One region of the Bacillus sp. z26 genome, then DNA from elsewhere that is predicted to be linked to it. Evidence: predicted binding sites of a transcription regulator. Region 1 holds the regulator's gene; the other holds the start of a gene.

Evidence for each region. The regulator NrdR, encoded in region 1, represses ribonucleotide reductase genes. The targets are predictions, from matches to a motif close to AACACNATATATNGTGTT.
Region 2: AC4G3K_RS02975 (vitamin B12-dependent ribonucleotide reductase) is a predicted target of NrdR. The motif match lies at 4,596-4,613, and genes of this name have one in related genera.

What each region holds. Positions count from the first base shown of each region.
Region 1 is NZ_JBZFQM010000001.1:952,001-958,360, reverse strand. Features, by position in the region: gene mutM (DNA-formamidopyrimidine glycosylase) at 1-47, shown strand, start outside; gene ytaF (sporulation membrane protein YtaF) at 117-755, shown strand; gene coaE (dephospho-CoA kinase) at 772-1,368, shown strand; gene AC4G3K_RS04495 (glyceraldehyde-3-phosphate dehydrogenase) at 1,606-2,634, shown strand; gene speD (adenosylmethionine decarboxylase) at 2,965-3,345, shown strand; gene nrdR (transcriptional regulator NrdR) at 3,500-3,958, shown strand; gene AC4G3K_RS04480 (replication initiation and membrane attachment family protein) at 4,032-5,408, shown strand; gene dnaI (primosomal protein DnaI) at 5,427-6,360, shown strand, end outside.
Region 2 is NZ_JBZFQM010000001.1:639,525-645,884, forward strand. Features, by position in the region: gene AC4G3K_RS02965 (patatin-like phospholipase family protein) at 1-735, opposite strand, end outside; gene splB (spore photoproduct lyase) at 805-1,833, opposite strand; gene AC4G3K_RS02975 (vitamin B12-dependent ribonucleotide reductase) at 1,932-4,487, opposite strand; gene AC4G3K_RS02980 (rhodanese-like domain-containing protein) at 5,089-5,472, shown strand; gene AC4G3K_RS02985 (DUF1836 domain-containing protein) at 5,523-6,125, opposite strand; gene AC4G3K_RS02990 (NAD(P)H-binding protein) at 6,208-6,360, opposite strand, start outside.

The DNA of each region.
Region 1 (6,360 bases):
GAGGCAGGGGGACAGTCTACTGCCCAAAATGTCAGCCATTATCCTAGACGGATATGAACATAATATGGGCTCCTTTCATATAGTAGGGTATTGATTATGGAAGGGAGCCCCTATGCATGGAGCACATAGCTTCAATTTTGTTATTGGCCTTGGCGGTTAGTCTCGATAGTTGCGGGGTTGGAATGACCTATGGAATGCGAAAAGTAAGTATACCGTTTCGCTCGATCATCATCATTGCCGGATGCTCGGCATTAAGCTTGGCATTTGGCATGTTAATGGGTTCATTAAGTGAGCATTTTATGGCGCATTCCTGGACTGGAAAGCTTGGAGGCATAATCTTACTTGTACTGGGTATTTGGACGCTTTCAAGTTACTTTAAAAGGAATGAAAGCAATTGTCCATATGTGGATGAAAGAACCTTGTTTCAACTGGAGATAAAGTCTATCGGGCTGGTTATTCATATACTTAAAAAGCCGTTAAGTGCTGATTTTGATCATTCAGGAACTATTACCGGATTAGAAGCTTTCTTTCTTGGTTTAGCACTATCACTGGATGGATTTGGAGCTGGAATAGGCGCTGGCATTCTGCATTACCCTTTGTTTATCCAAGCAATCCTCTGTTTTGGTATGAGTGCTTTATTAATGACATTGGGCATTAAGGCAGGGAAGTATCTACAGGATTCATTTATGGCGAAAGTCTTTTCTTTTATTCCGGGATTCGTACTTATTTTTCTGGGTTTAACCAAAATAATTTAACAGGGAATGGAATGATATGGGGAAAATAATCGGAGTTACAGGAGGAATTGCCAGCGGGAAGAGCAGTGTTAGCAGATGGCTTATTTCTAAAGGCTATCCTGTTATTGATGCAGATATTGCAGCAAGAAAAGTCGTTGAGCCGGGTATGCCGGCATTAGAGGAAATCATAAACGCATTCGGGCAGGACATTTGCCTATCCGATGGTACATTAGACAGGAAAAGATTAGGTTCCATTGTTTTTTCAGATTCCGAAAAACGTCAAATATTAAATCATATCGTTCATCCTGCAGTAAGAAAATGGATGATTGAAGAAACCGAAAAAGCACTTCAGCAGGGGGCAGATTTGGTTTTCATGGACATACCATTGTTATATGAAAGTAATTTGACATATATGGTAGAGGGCGTCATTCTTGTGTATGTAAAGCCGGAAGTTCAATTGAAAAGATTAATGGAGCGGGATCATTTTACTGAGGGTGATGCACTCGCAAGAATAAAGGCACAGATGCCCATTAATGATAAGAAAGAATTGGCCGATTATATTATAGATAATAACGGGCCATTTTTCGAAACTGAAGAGCAACTCAATGTGCTGATAGAACAATTACGTGTATAAATAATAAGGCTATCTGAAGGGAATGAGGTGACCCCCAAAGAGTTAGATTTTTTGACTCTAACTTTTGGGGTGCACTTCAGAAATTTCTTTTAGGTAGCCTTTTTATATTATTTTCATAAAATGGACTTATTAATTTGGATAATAATGGGTGTTTTGCTATGCGGTATTTTCTTCAATGTGTTATACTATTTACATAATTTTCATAAAAAGTATAACTTATATATAGGAGGAAATTAAATGAATGCAAGAGTTGCTATCAATGGGTTTGGTCGGATCGGCAGAATGGTTTTCCGAAAGGCAATATTGGATGAGCATCTTGACATAGTAGCCATTAATGCCAGCTATCCGCCTGAAACATTGGCGCATTTAATAAAGTACGATACAAATCATGGTCCGTTTAATGGTGAAATATGTGCTATGGATGACCATTTATTAATAAATGGGAAGAAAGTTCTTTTGCTTAATAATCGTAACCCAGAATTTCTGCCGTGGAAAAACCTTGGGATTGATATTGTAATAGAAGCCACCGGAAAATTTAACCATCGAGATAAAGCAGCTCTTCATTTAAATGCTGGTGCAAAACGTGTCGTTTTAACAGCTCCTGGCACTAATGAGGACATTACAATTGTGATGGGTGTGAATGAAGATGATTTAGATATTAACAAACATCTTGTGATTTCCAATGCATCCTGTACAACCAATTGCCTTGCTCCTGTTGCCAAAGTGTTGGACGAACAATTTGGAATTGACAATGGACTGATGACTACCATTCACTCATATACAAATGATCAAAACAATATTGATAATCCACATAAAGATTTACGCAGAGCCCGGGCATGTGCACAAAGTATCATTCCTACTACAACGGGTGCAGCCAAAGCCATGGCACTTGTTCTTCCACAGTTGAAAGGGAAACTGCATGGTATTTCATTAAGAATACCTACGCCAAACGTCTCTTTAGTTGATTTAGTAGTAGACCTTAAAAGAGAAGTTACCGTAAATGAAATCAATCAAGCATTTAAAACTGCTGCTGAAGGATCTATGGCTGGTATTATTGAGTACTGCAAAGAACCGCTTGTTTCTGTAGATTTTAATACCAATCCGCATTCTGCAATAGTAGATGCTCTTTCCACCATGGTTATTGGTGCAAATAAAGTGAAGGTGCTAGCCTGGTATGATAATGAATGGGGTTATTCATGCCGAGTTGTAGAATTAGTGAATCACGTGGCTCGTCTTCTACAGGAGAACGAGGTAAAAGTAAGTTAAATACTAAAAACATTTCCAGTTACGGTCTGAGCGTCCTTAGAAAATAAAGGGCGCCACAGGCTGTTTTTTATTCGGACAAATGGATACAATTAATAATAGCTGTGACATCTAGCGTAAGGTTATTTTTGTGGTAATTATTAACTAATATTGAAGAGTATGATTGCAAATGAAATATAAACCATATATACTAAATCTCGTAAACTTCACCACCCTGGCAGTACTACTTAAAGGGTTAGGACCTCTCAGGACTAACTTTCCCCCGTGGTAGTAATGGCCAGAAACGAAAGTAATTAAAATTCGTTTAAAAAATGCTAAAGGGGGAATTAGAACATGGAAACAATAGGTCGTCATGTCATTTCTGAATTATGGGGCTGCGATTTATCTAAATTGAATGATGTTAATCAAATTGAACAAATATTTGTAGATGCGGCTCTAAGATCTGGAGCTGAAGTTAGAGAAGTGACCTTTCATAAGTTTGCACCTCAGGGTGTGAGTGGAGTAGTCATTATATCTGAATCACATTTAACCATACATAGTTTTCCGGAACATGGTTATGCAAGTATCGATGTATATACATGTGGGGATTTAGATCCAAAGACAGCTGTCGATTATATTGCGGAGTCCTTAAAAGCGCAGACACGGGAACATATTGAAATTCCTCGCGGCATGGGTCCTGTTGCTGTCAGTCCTGTTCTAGCTAAAGCTTTATAATAAATGAGTATAAAAGAGATGTTTACTGCATCTCTTTTTTTTATGGGTGGTTAGCCATTTCCAGGATAAAAAATCGCATTTTATACAAACAGACTTGTCCTAATCGATATGTTTTAATAAGATAGAACTATAGAAAAGGACGGTGCAAATCTATATGATATGTCCAACTTGCCAACATAATGGGACAAGAGTGCTGGATTCCCGCCCTGCGGATGAAGGACGTTCGATACGAAGAAGAAGAGAATGTGAATCCTGTGGCTTTCGCTTTACAACATTTGAAAAAGTAGAAGAAATACCATTGATTGTTGTAAAAAAAGATGGAGCACGGGAAGAATATAGCAAAGAAAAAATACTGAGAGGCCTGATTCGGGCTTGTGAAAAACGACATGTTGCCCTGAAAGAATTGGAAGAGATCACGACAGATGTTGAAAAAGAAATAAGAAATCAAGGGCATTCCGAAATAAAAAGTGACTTAATAGGTGAAATGGTTATGGATAGGCTGGCTGAGTTGGATGAAGTTGCCTATGTACGTTTTGCTTCTGTATATCGTCAATTCAAAGATATAAATGTATTCATTGATGAGTTGAAAGAACTAATTAAAAAAGAGGATTAAGTAGAGCTGAAGACAGTTTCTTTAGCTCTTTTTTCAACTATAAAACCCCGAGGTTACGAAAGGTTTGTAGACAATGCAATTTTCATGGATGTATGTAAATCCTAACGACAGATATGTCGTATTATATAAGGAAAAGTTATCGGAAATGGATCACAAATCCATTCAGTATTTATATCAGCCGTTAGTGGGAGGATTGGCTGTTTCTTTGTATTTGACCTTATTAAATGAAGTCAATACAGGTAACATGTACTCCAAACAAACGACACATCGTTGGTTAATGGATGTACTGGGCTTGCCTTTGGATGAGATTTTTCAATTTCGTAAAAGGCTTGAAGGAATAGGATTATTAAAGACATATAAAAAAGTAACTCCTGAAGGGAATGTTTTTATATATGAAATCCTTTGTCCTTTAAGTCCGGAAAAGTTTTTTCATGATGATCTTCTGCCTATTTACTTAAAGCAAAAACTCGAATCCAGACATTATGAACGACTGCTCTCCATGTTTGCTGATAAACGCATTCCAACTGATTATGAGGAAATTACTCAATCATTCAATGACGTATTTGCATCAGAATTTCGCAATCCAAAAGAAATGATCAATCCGGAGACAGATGAAGAAACTCAATTCTTTTCAAAAGAACCACGGGGGTATAACCATAATTTAATTGAACAATTCGATTTCGAATTATTATTTGCCACCCTTAAAAACAGTTTTATATCGAGAAAAGCATTTACCCCAAATGTAATTGAAGCTATTGCGATGCTGTCATACCTATATAAAATTAGCGTAGTTGATATGAGCAAATTGATTTTGAGATGTCAAAATGAACATAGTGAAATAGACATAGAAGAGCTTAGAAACTGTGCAAGGGAATTTTTCCATATTAATCATGGTGAAGAAATGCCGACATTGATTGAACGGAAACAGCCTGAGTATGAGCGTACCATTGTAGAGCCAAAAACACCGGAGGAACATTTGTTGTATACCTTTGAAACAACATCTCCATTAGAGTTTTTAGTCAGCCTGTCACAAGGGGCAATGCCTTCAGACAATGATCTGGCATTAGTAGAAAAAGTTATGGTTAATCAAAAGCTTCCACCGGGTGTGGTCAATGTCCTTCTGCACTATGTCATGTTAAAATCAGATATGAAATTGCAGTCAAACTATGTGGAGACAATTGCTTCGCACTGGGCCAGGAAAAATATAACGACTGTGCGTGAAGCGTATGAAACTGCTTTGAGTGAACATAAGAAATATCAAACCTGGGCTCAGGATAAGAAAACGAAGGCGAATAAATCAACACGCCGTACAACGAATAATTCCAGGAAGGAAATCATTCCTGAATGGATGGACGAGACGAAGAAGAAAGAACCGGTTGCTCAGTCCAGTGAAATTGCTGAACGGGTCAGAAAATTAAAGGAAAAATTACAAAATGAAAATACAAAATAAAGCAGGAGGTGTACAGAGATGAAGAATATACAGGATGCTTTGAATCAACTCGGAAATCGTGAAGGTTTTCAAAAGAGATGGGATGAAATGAGAAATATTGTTTTAAAAGATCCCGATGTCCGGTTATTTATAAATGAACATAGCAGCGAGCTGACAAGTGACATGATTGAAAAGAGTATGAATAAGCTCTATGAGTTTACTATGCAAGCAAAGACATGTGAACACTGTCCCTCTGTATCTGAATGCAAAAATCTTATCCAGGGACATAACCCGCGCCTATTTATTCAGGGAAAACGAATTGATGTTACCTATGAACCCTGTCATAAAAAAATAATGCAGGATGAGAGGAATCGGTTACGTAAGCTGATTCATGCCAGCCATGTTCCAAAAGAAATTGTAGAAGCATCTTTTTCAAATTTAATCTGGGATGAGTATACGACAGAAGCACGTGTAGAAGCGGTTGAGAAAGCAAAGATTTTTGTTGACGCCTATAAAAATGGTGTTCGGCATAAAGGCCTTTACTTATATGGTGAATTTGGGGTGGGTAAAACCTATTTGCTTGGTGCCATTGCAAATGCACTCTCTGAAGCAGGCGTGTCGTCTCATATCGTGTACTGGCCCGAATATTTAAGAGAATTAAAAGGTTCCTTCGCGGAAAACTCTTATAATCGCAAGGTGGATGCCCTAAAGGATGTTCCTGTTTTAATGATTGACGATATTGGAGCTGAAACAATGAGTGCTTGGTCTCGTGATGATGTTTTGGGTCCTATTCTTCAATATCGGATGCATGAAAACCTTCCAACCTTCTTTACTTCTAATTTCAATATAAAAGAATTAGAACACCATTTCACGTATTCACAGCGCGGGGAAGAAGAACGGGTTAAAGGGAAACGAATTATGGAGAGAATCCGTAACTTAACGGAGCCGATTGAACTGGACGGTAAAAACCGCA
Region 2 (6,360 bases), 310 kb from region 1:
TCTGGAATCATGCGCATTTCTCATCGTTTCAAATAAGGATGTAAAAAGTTCAATCGCATTATCAATCTTGCGTTCCTGAACTAATGTTTGCTGATTTTCTGGAACAATCCTTAATCCTAATACTGGCCTTTCCGGAATGACATTTTCCCGATCGAACAACCACATCGGAAAATTACTTAAAACCCCTCCATCTACTACAATTTTTTTCTGTCCAACCGTACGTAGTATAATCGGTTGAAAGAAAAAAGGAACAGAGCAGCTCATACGGATTGCTCTTGCCACTGAAAACTGTAGGGGGTCTATATTGTATTTAATCAAATCATCCGGCAAGACCATCAAGCTTGCATTTGTAAGATCGGAGGCAATTACTCTCAAGTGCTTATCTGGAAGATCTGCGAATGTCCTGATATTCTTTTTTGCTAACACTTCCTCAATCCACAATTCGAGAGCGTCTCCTTTATAGATCCCCATACTCCAATATAATTTAAGCCATCTTGCAAGCGGAAATCGGATTCTTTTCTTTGATTCCAACAACTTCGTTAATTTAACAGTTTGCATGAGTTCGTATACTTCCCGTCCAGAATACCCTGCGGCAATAAACCCTGCAATGATGGCTCCTGCGCTTGTTCCCGCCATCCTTTTAAACTTGTATCCCCGTTCTTCCAATTCCATCACTGCACCTATTAGCGCAAACCCCTTAATACCTCCCCCAGAAAACACTCCATCTATAAACAAATAAACCCCTCCCTCTGGATTTATCGTCTTTACACATTACTAAGCAGAGGGAGAGGATTTTAGAACACATCAGGTAAAGTACTGAATTTCTGCATTTGGGAAAAATTCATGGATTGAATTTTGGATGTGGGTTTTTAAAGCATTTGCTTCATCATCAGGATATATATATTTTCCTATGCCATATTTTCCCCACTTATATTTCCGCTTTGTTTCATCCATTTCAAGCTTAGTCTTAGGATATCTAGCCTGTATGACTTTTTTTGCCGGTTTCGTAAAGCGATGTTGGATGAGTTCAAAACTGATATTCATCATTGACAACTCTGCACCCAATGAATGCTTTAATCGTTCAAATAATTCGTAATATCCGTCTTCCCAGCCTTCATGCATATAAATCGGAGCCACAATAAACCCAAGCTGGTACCCGGCAGCTGCGACTTTTCGCGCAGCCTCCAGACGCTCATCAAATGAGGAAGTTCCAGGTTCAAAATTCTTTATCACATAACGCGAGTTGATGGAAAACCGAAAACTTGTTTTTCCATTATGCCTGGCATCAAGTAAATGGTCGACATGATGAAATTTCGTCACAAAACGTAATCTTCCGTATTCTGTACTGCCAATGAAATTAATTGTTTCTTTTAAGGAATGTGTGAGATGGTCAATCCCTACAATATCAGATGTACATGCTGCTTCAAACCGGGTGATTTCAGGCGCTCTTTGTTCCATATATTTACTCGCCTGGTCAAATATTTCTTCAAGATTCACATAGACTCTAATATAAGGCTTACTGCCGAGAGTCGTTTGTAAATAACAGTAATGACAGTGCCCCATACATCCTGTAGCAAGGGGAATTGCATACTCAGCAGATGGCTTTGACGTATCAAACTTTAATGTTTTTCGGATTCCAACCACCATTGTAGATTTGGCGACTCGATATTTTTGCAACTCATTATCACCCGGTAGATCTCGAATCTGATTATGGGAAGTCGTTTGCCTAATCTCAACAGGCAGGCTCTGAAATTTTTCATATAGTGCCTTTCCCAAAGGATACTCCAGGGCTTTGGGTTCAAAATAAACTAATTGAGGAATAAATGGTTTCATTTTTTTCACCTACTTTAAAGATAGTATGTACAGAAATACAAAAAAGGATGGCGTCAATCATTGCCATCCTTTTTCCTATAATTTTCTATAAAATTATATTATAAACCGCATTTAAGCTGAGCGCCGCAGCTTGTACAAGTGTTGCATCCGCCGAGCTCCTCCACTTTCCCTTGACGGCAAACCGGACATGTATTTCCTACTTCACTTCCAATTGTTACGCTTGTTGATTCCAGGGCATCGATTGTATCAACAAGTACAACATGCTGCTTCGTATGATGTGGCTGTGCTGAATGATCCGTATCAGATTCAGCACCTTTCAATGTTAACACTTGCGTATCACGGCTTCCATCGACATATACCGTACCGCCTTTGGCTCCACCTTTATAGAGACGTTCATAGACTCTTTCTACCTGCTCAACAGTATATCCTTTAGGAGCATTTACTGTCTTACTGATAGAACTATCAATCCAGCGTTGGATGATGCATTGTACATCAGCATGTTTCTCAGGTGTTAAATCCATCGCAGAAATAAACCATGACGGTAGATTCTCGCTGTCTGCATCAGGATTGCGATGTAGATATTCTTCTACGATATCTGCTTTCACTTCGATAAATTTACCAAGACGTCCGCTTCTGAAATAAGTGAATGAGAAGTATGGCTCCAGTCCTGTAGAAACGCCAACCATTGTACCGGTACTACCAGTAGGAGCAACGGTTAATAAGTGAGAGTTGCGGATACCATATTTCATAATACCATCACGAATATGTTCAGGCATTTTCTTCATATAACCAGTATGAATAAATCGAGTGCGTAATTCTTTTGTTTCTTCTTCAGAGCTGCCAATTAAGAATGGGAAGCTGCCCTTTTCTTTCGCAATCTCAATGGATTCCTCATATGCAGCTGTCGCTATTGCTTCAAATACAGAATCTACCAGCTTATTTCCTTCGTCAGATCCATATTCTTTTTCACAATAAATAAGCATATCATGAAGACCCATTACGCCAAGACCTACACGTCTTTCTCCCAATGCCTGCTTTTTATTGTCCTCAAGGAAGTATGGAGTCGCATTAATTACATTATCCTGCATGCGCACGCCGACTTTAACCGTTTGTTTCAGTTTCTCCATATCCACTTGTTTGCGATTTTTATCTGTCATTTCAGCCAGATTAACAGCAGCTAAGTTACATACAGAATATGGTGCTAACGGCTGTTCTCCACATGGGTTGGTTGCAACCACTTTTTGTCCGTATGCTTTGGCATTTGTCATATCATTTGCATTATCGATAAAGAAAATGCCCGGCTCAGCAGAATAAGTCGCACATATATTGATTAAATTCCATAACTCACGCGCTTTAATTTTACGATATACACGAACAGCATACCCGAGTCTTTCCCATTCGCGCACATCGCCGCAATCTGCCCATTTTTCGTTATAGTCTTTCATTGCTTCTTTATTATAAGATTCAACATCCGGGAAACGAAGTTCATATTCCGTATCATTTTCAACGGCTTCCATAAATTCTTTTGTTAAACACACTGAAATATTCGCACCTGTTAAAAAGTCGGGATTATGAACGTTGTCTATTCCGCCAGCTGCAAGTTTTTCTTCTGCTTCCTTGATTATTGCCTCATTGAAACCACCGTATCCCTGGATGGTTTTATAATTTAAAATGCCTTGGTACATGGCTTCTTCTTGCTTCGTTAATGGTGTAAACTTCAATTTATCAGATGCATGCTTACGGATTTCTTCATCCTCGCTGACCTGCATTAAGAAACGCAAAATTTTTGGATTTTGCATTTTCGAAATAATAAATTCAACGATGTCCGGATGCCAATCAGACAGCATAATCATTTGAGCTCCACGACGGGATCCGCCTTGTTCTACCAAGTGAGTTAATTTCGCGATATCATCCAGCCACGAAACTGCACCGGAGGATTTGCCATTTACACCGCGTGCCAGCGTATTTCTAGGACGCAGAGTAGATCCATTTGTTCCAACACCGCCTCCGCGACTCATGATTTCCATCACTTGTTTACGATGCTCAGAAATCCCTTCTCGGCTATCATTAATAAATGGCATAACATAGCAGTTAAAGTAGGTTACTTCTGTTTCAGAGCCAGCACCATAAAGAACCCGGCCTGCCGGAATGAAATTTGTTTGAACCAGTTCATTATAGAATTTATCAAACCATTCCTTGCGTTTTTCTTCTGTTTTCTCAACTTGCGCCAACCCGCGTGCATTACGTTTAGCAATTTGCTCATAATAAATTTCAAGCGGCTTCTCTATTACGTCCAGAGATTTACAAATTAAGCCAGTTTTAATTTCATCATGCTTATCTAAAGAGGAGCGAAATTCTTCTTCGATCAGAACGTGAGCTTTCTTCGCTTCCCAATCAATATGTTGGATGTATCCAAGTCCACGTGCAGGAAATTTAGGGTCTTCTTTAATCGTTAGTACAACAAAATCTCCATCAGTAAGTGTAATCTTTTCAGTGTCTTTGAAGGAATAACGATCTATCATCACAAGCCTTGAAACACCCTTATACGTCTTATTCATGTCTGGAGTAATTGGAAAAACTTGTGGAAATTGGGCTATATCTTTATTTAATCTTTCGACATTTATAGACAACTTGCGATTTGTAACTATTGACAATTCGATCTCTCCTTCAACCAATAATTTAATCTAGTATTTCTAGCGTTCTTATTACGTTCTTGTTAAGTTCTTGAATGAATATCTCTACGTTATCATAGGCAACATTTTAATTCAACATATAGTGTTTCTAATTTTATAAAACATACCACATATGGTGTTTGAGCATTTTATTTTTAAAATGTCAATCAATAAGATCTTATAAAAATCAAAGAAAACATACGATAAAATCTTCTTTTTACCTATTTTTGAACATAATTAAACAAAATCTCAGCTTGCATATTATAAAGGTTAATTACGCCTCATATAACAGCGTTTTTATATTTTCGACATTAAAATTTTTTTATCCAAAGAGGACATTAAAATATTTAAGTCCCCTTTGTAAATGGACAATCTCTCCCTAGCTAAAGGAAGCATGACAATGTAACGTCATTCCACTACCCCTGACCTGCTCTCAGCCCAAGAGCGTTTCAGATGTCTTCCATGATACAAAATAAAATGATCATTTACTTTTCCGTTATCTTTTACCAGAAAAAAATTTTGCCAGAAAAATATACGAACTGTATAATAGAAAAGTGAATTGAAAGAGAAAGTGGGGATTTTTTTGCCAACATCATTAATCGTTTTAATTGTTCTGGCTGTATTAATCATCGGATATTCTGTATACAGTTGGTTTTCCAGTAAAAAAATGGTTACGACATTGTCCCAAGAGGAATTTAAAGCTGGCTATCGAAAAGCACAGTTAATAGATGTTCGTGAGCAAAAAGAATTTGAAGGCGGACACATTCTGGGAGCCCGCAATATACCTTCTACACAATTGAAAATGCGAATGAAGGAACTTCGTAAAGACAAGCCGGTCTATTTGTATTGCCAAAGTGGCATGAGAAGCACACGAGCTGCTCAAATGCTGTATAAAAAGGGCTACCGTGAACTTTATCAACTCGATGGCGGCTTTAAACAATGGAAGGGTAAAATTAAAACCAAATAAAACCTAAGAGCCAATGCAGGTGTGCATTGGCTCTTTATTACTTGGGGTATTTATGACTTCTTTTTATTACCTTCAATAAATTCATCCACCAAATTCTCTGCTGCCTTTTTGTACAGCTGGCTCATATGAGAAAGCGAAGCAATCATTAGAAATTTTTCAAAATACTCAACATCAGCGTCGGACTCAACCAGATTGCCGCCTAAATGGACACCTTCTTCTTTTGCCTCAGCAATACTCTTCAGTATGTCTTCTTTAAATTTATAAGCATTGTGATCAGTCAATCGCAGAAAGCTGGAATACAACTCATCAAGCTGTAAGTCTTCTTCTACAATCTTAGTGTTCAGAGGTCCAAGAACCGTTTTGATGTCACTTATAGACAAAGTCCCTTTCAATTGATAAATTAAGCTGATTACTATTAAATGCCGCTTGGAATATTTTTTATTTTTAATAGGGAAAAACACTTTACCCTTAGCATAATTATTTATCATCGTTTTCGTTAAAACTTTCTCATCATCATTTCGCTTAGACATTTTGAATTTACTCTCAAATAATTGAATCACTTGATCCATATATAAATCAATGTTTGGTATGTCCTCTAATGTTATTTTATCTTGCAATCCCAGTTGATTGATAAGTTCTTCATTATTTTTCATTTTGTAACCTCTGTTTACTAATAGTTATTCTATTATACCTCACCTAATCAAAATCTGTAAGGAAAGTGAGTTTTTAGCCATTTTAAAACTTATGGGAGCCCTTTACAATTTCTTCCATTTCATGGGAATCAACGATAGTTATCCCTTCTTTTTCTTGAATCGCGTACATATACATTGCTTCTGCTACTGTTTTTCCTTTTATAGGCTTATATTTCTTGAGAGGCCCTTTAAATAA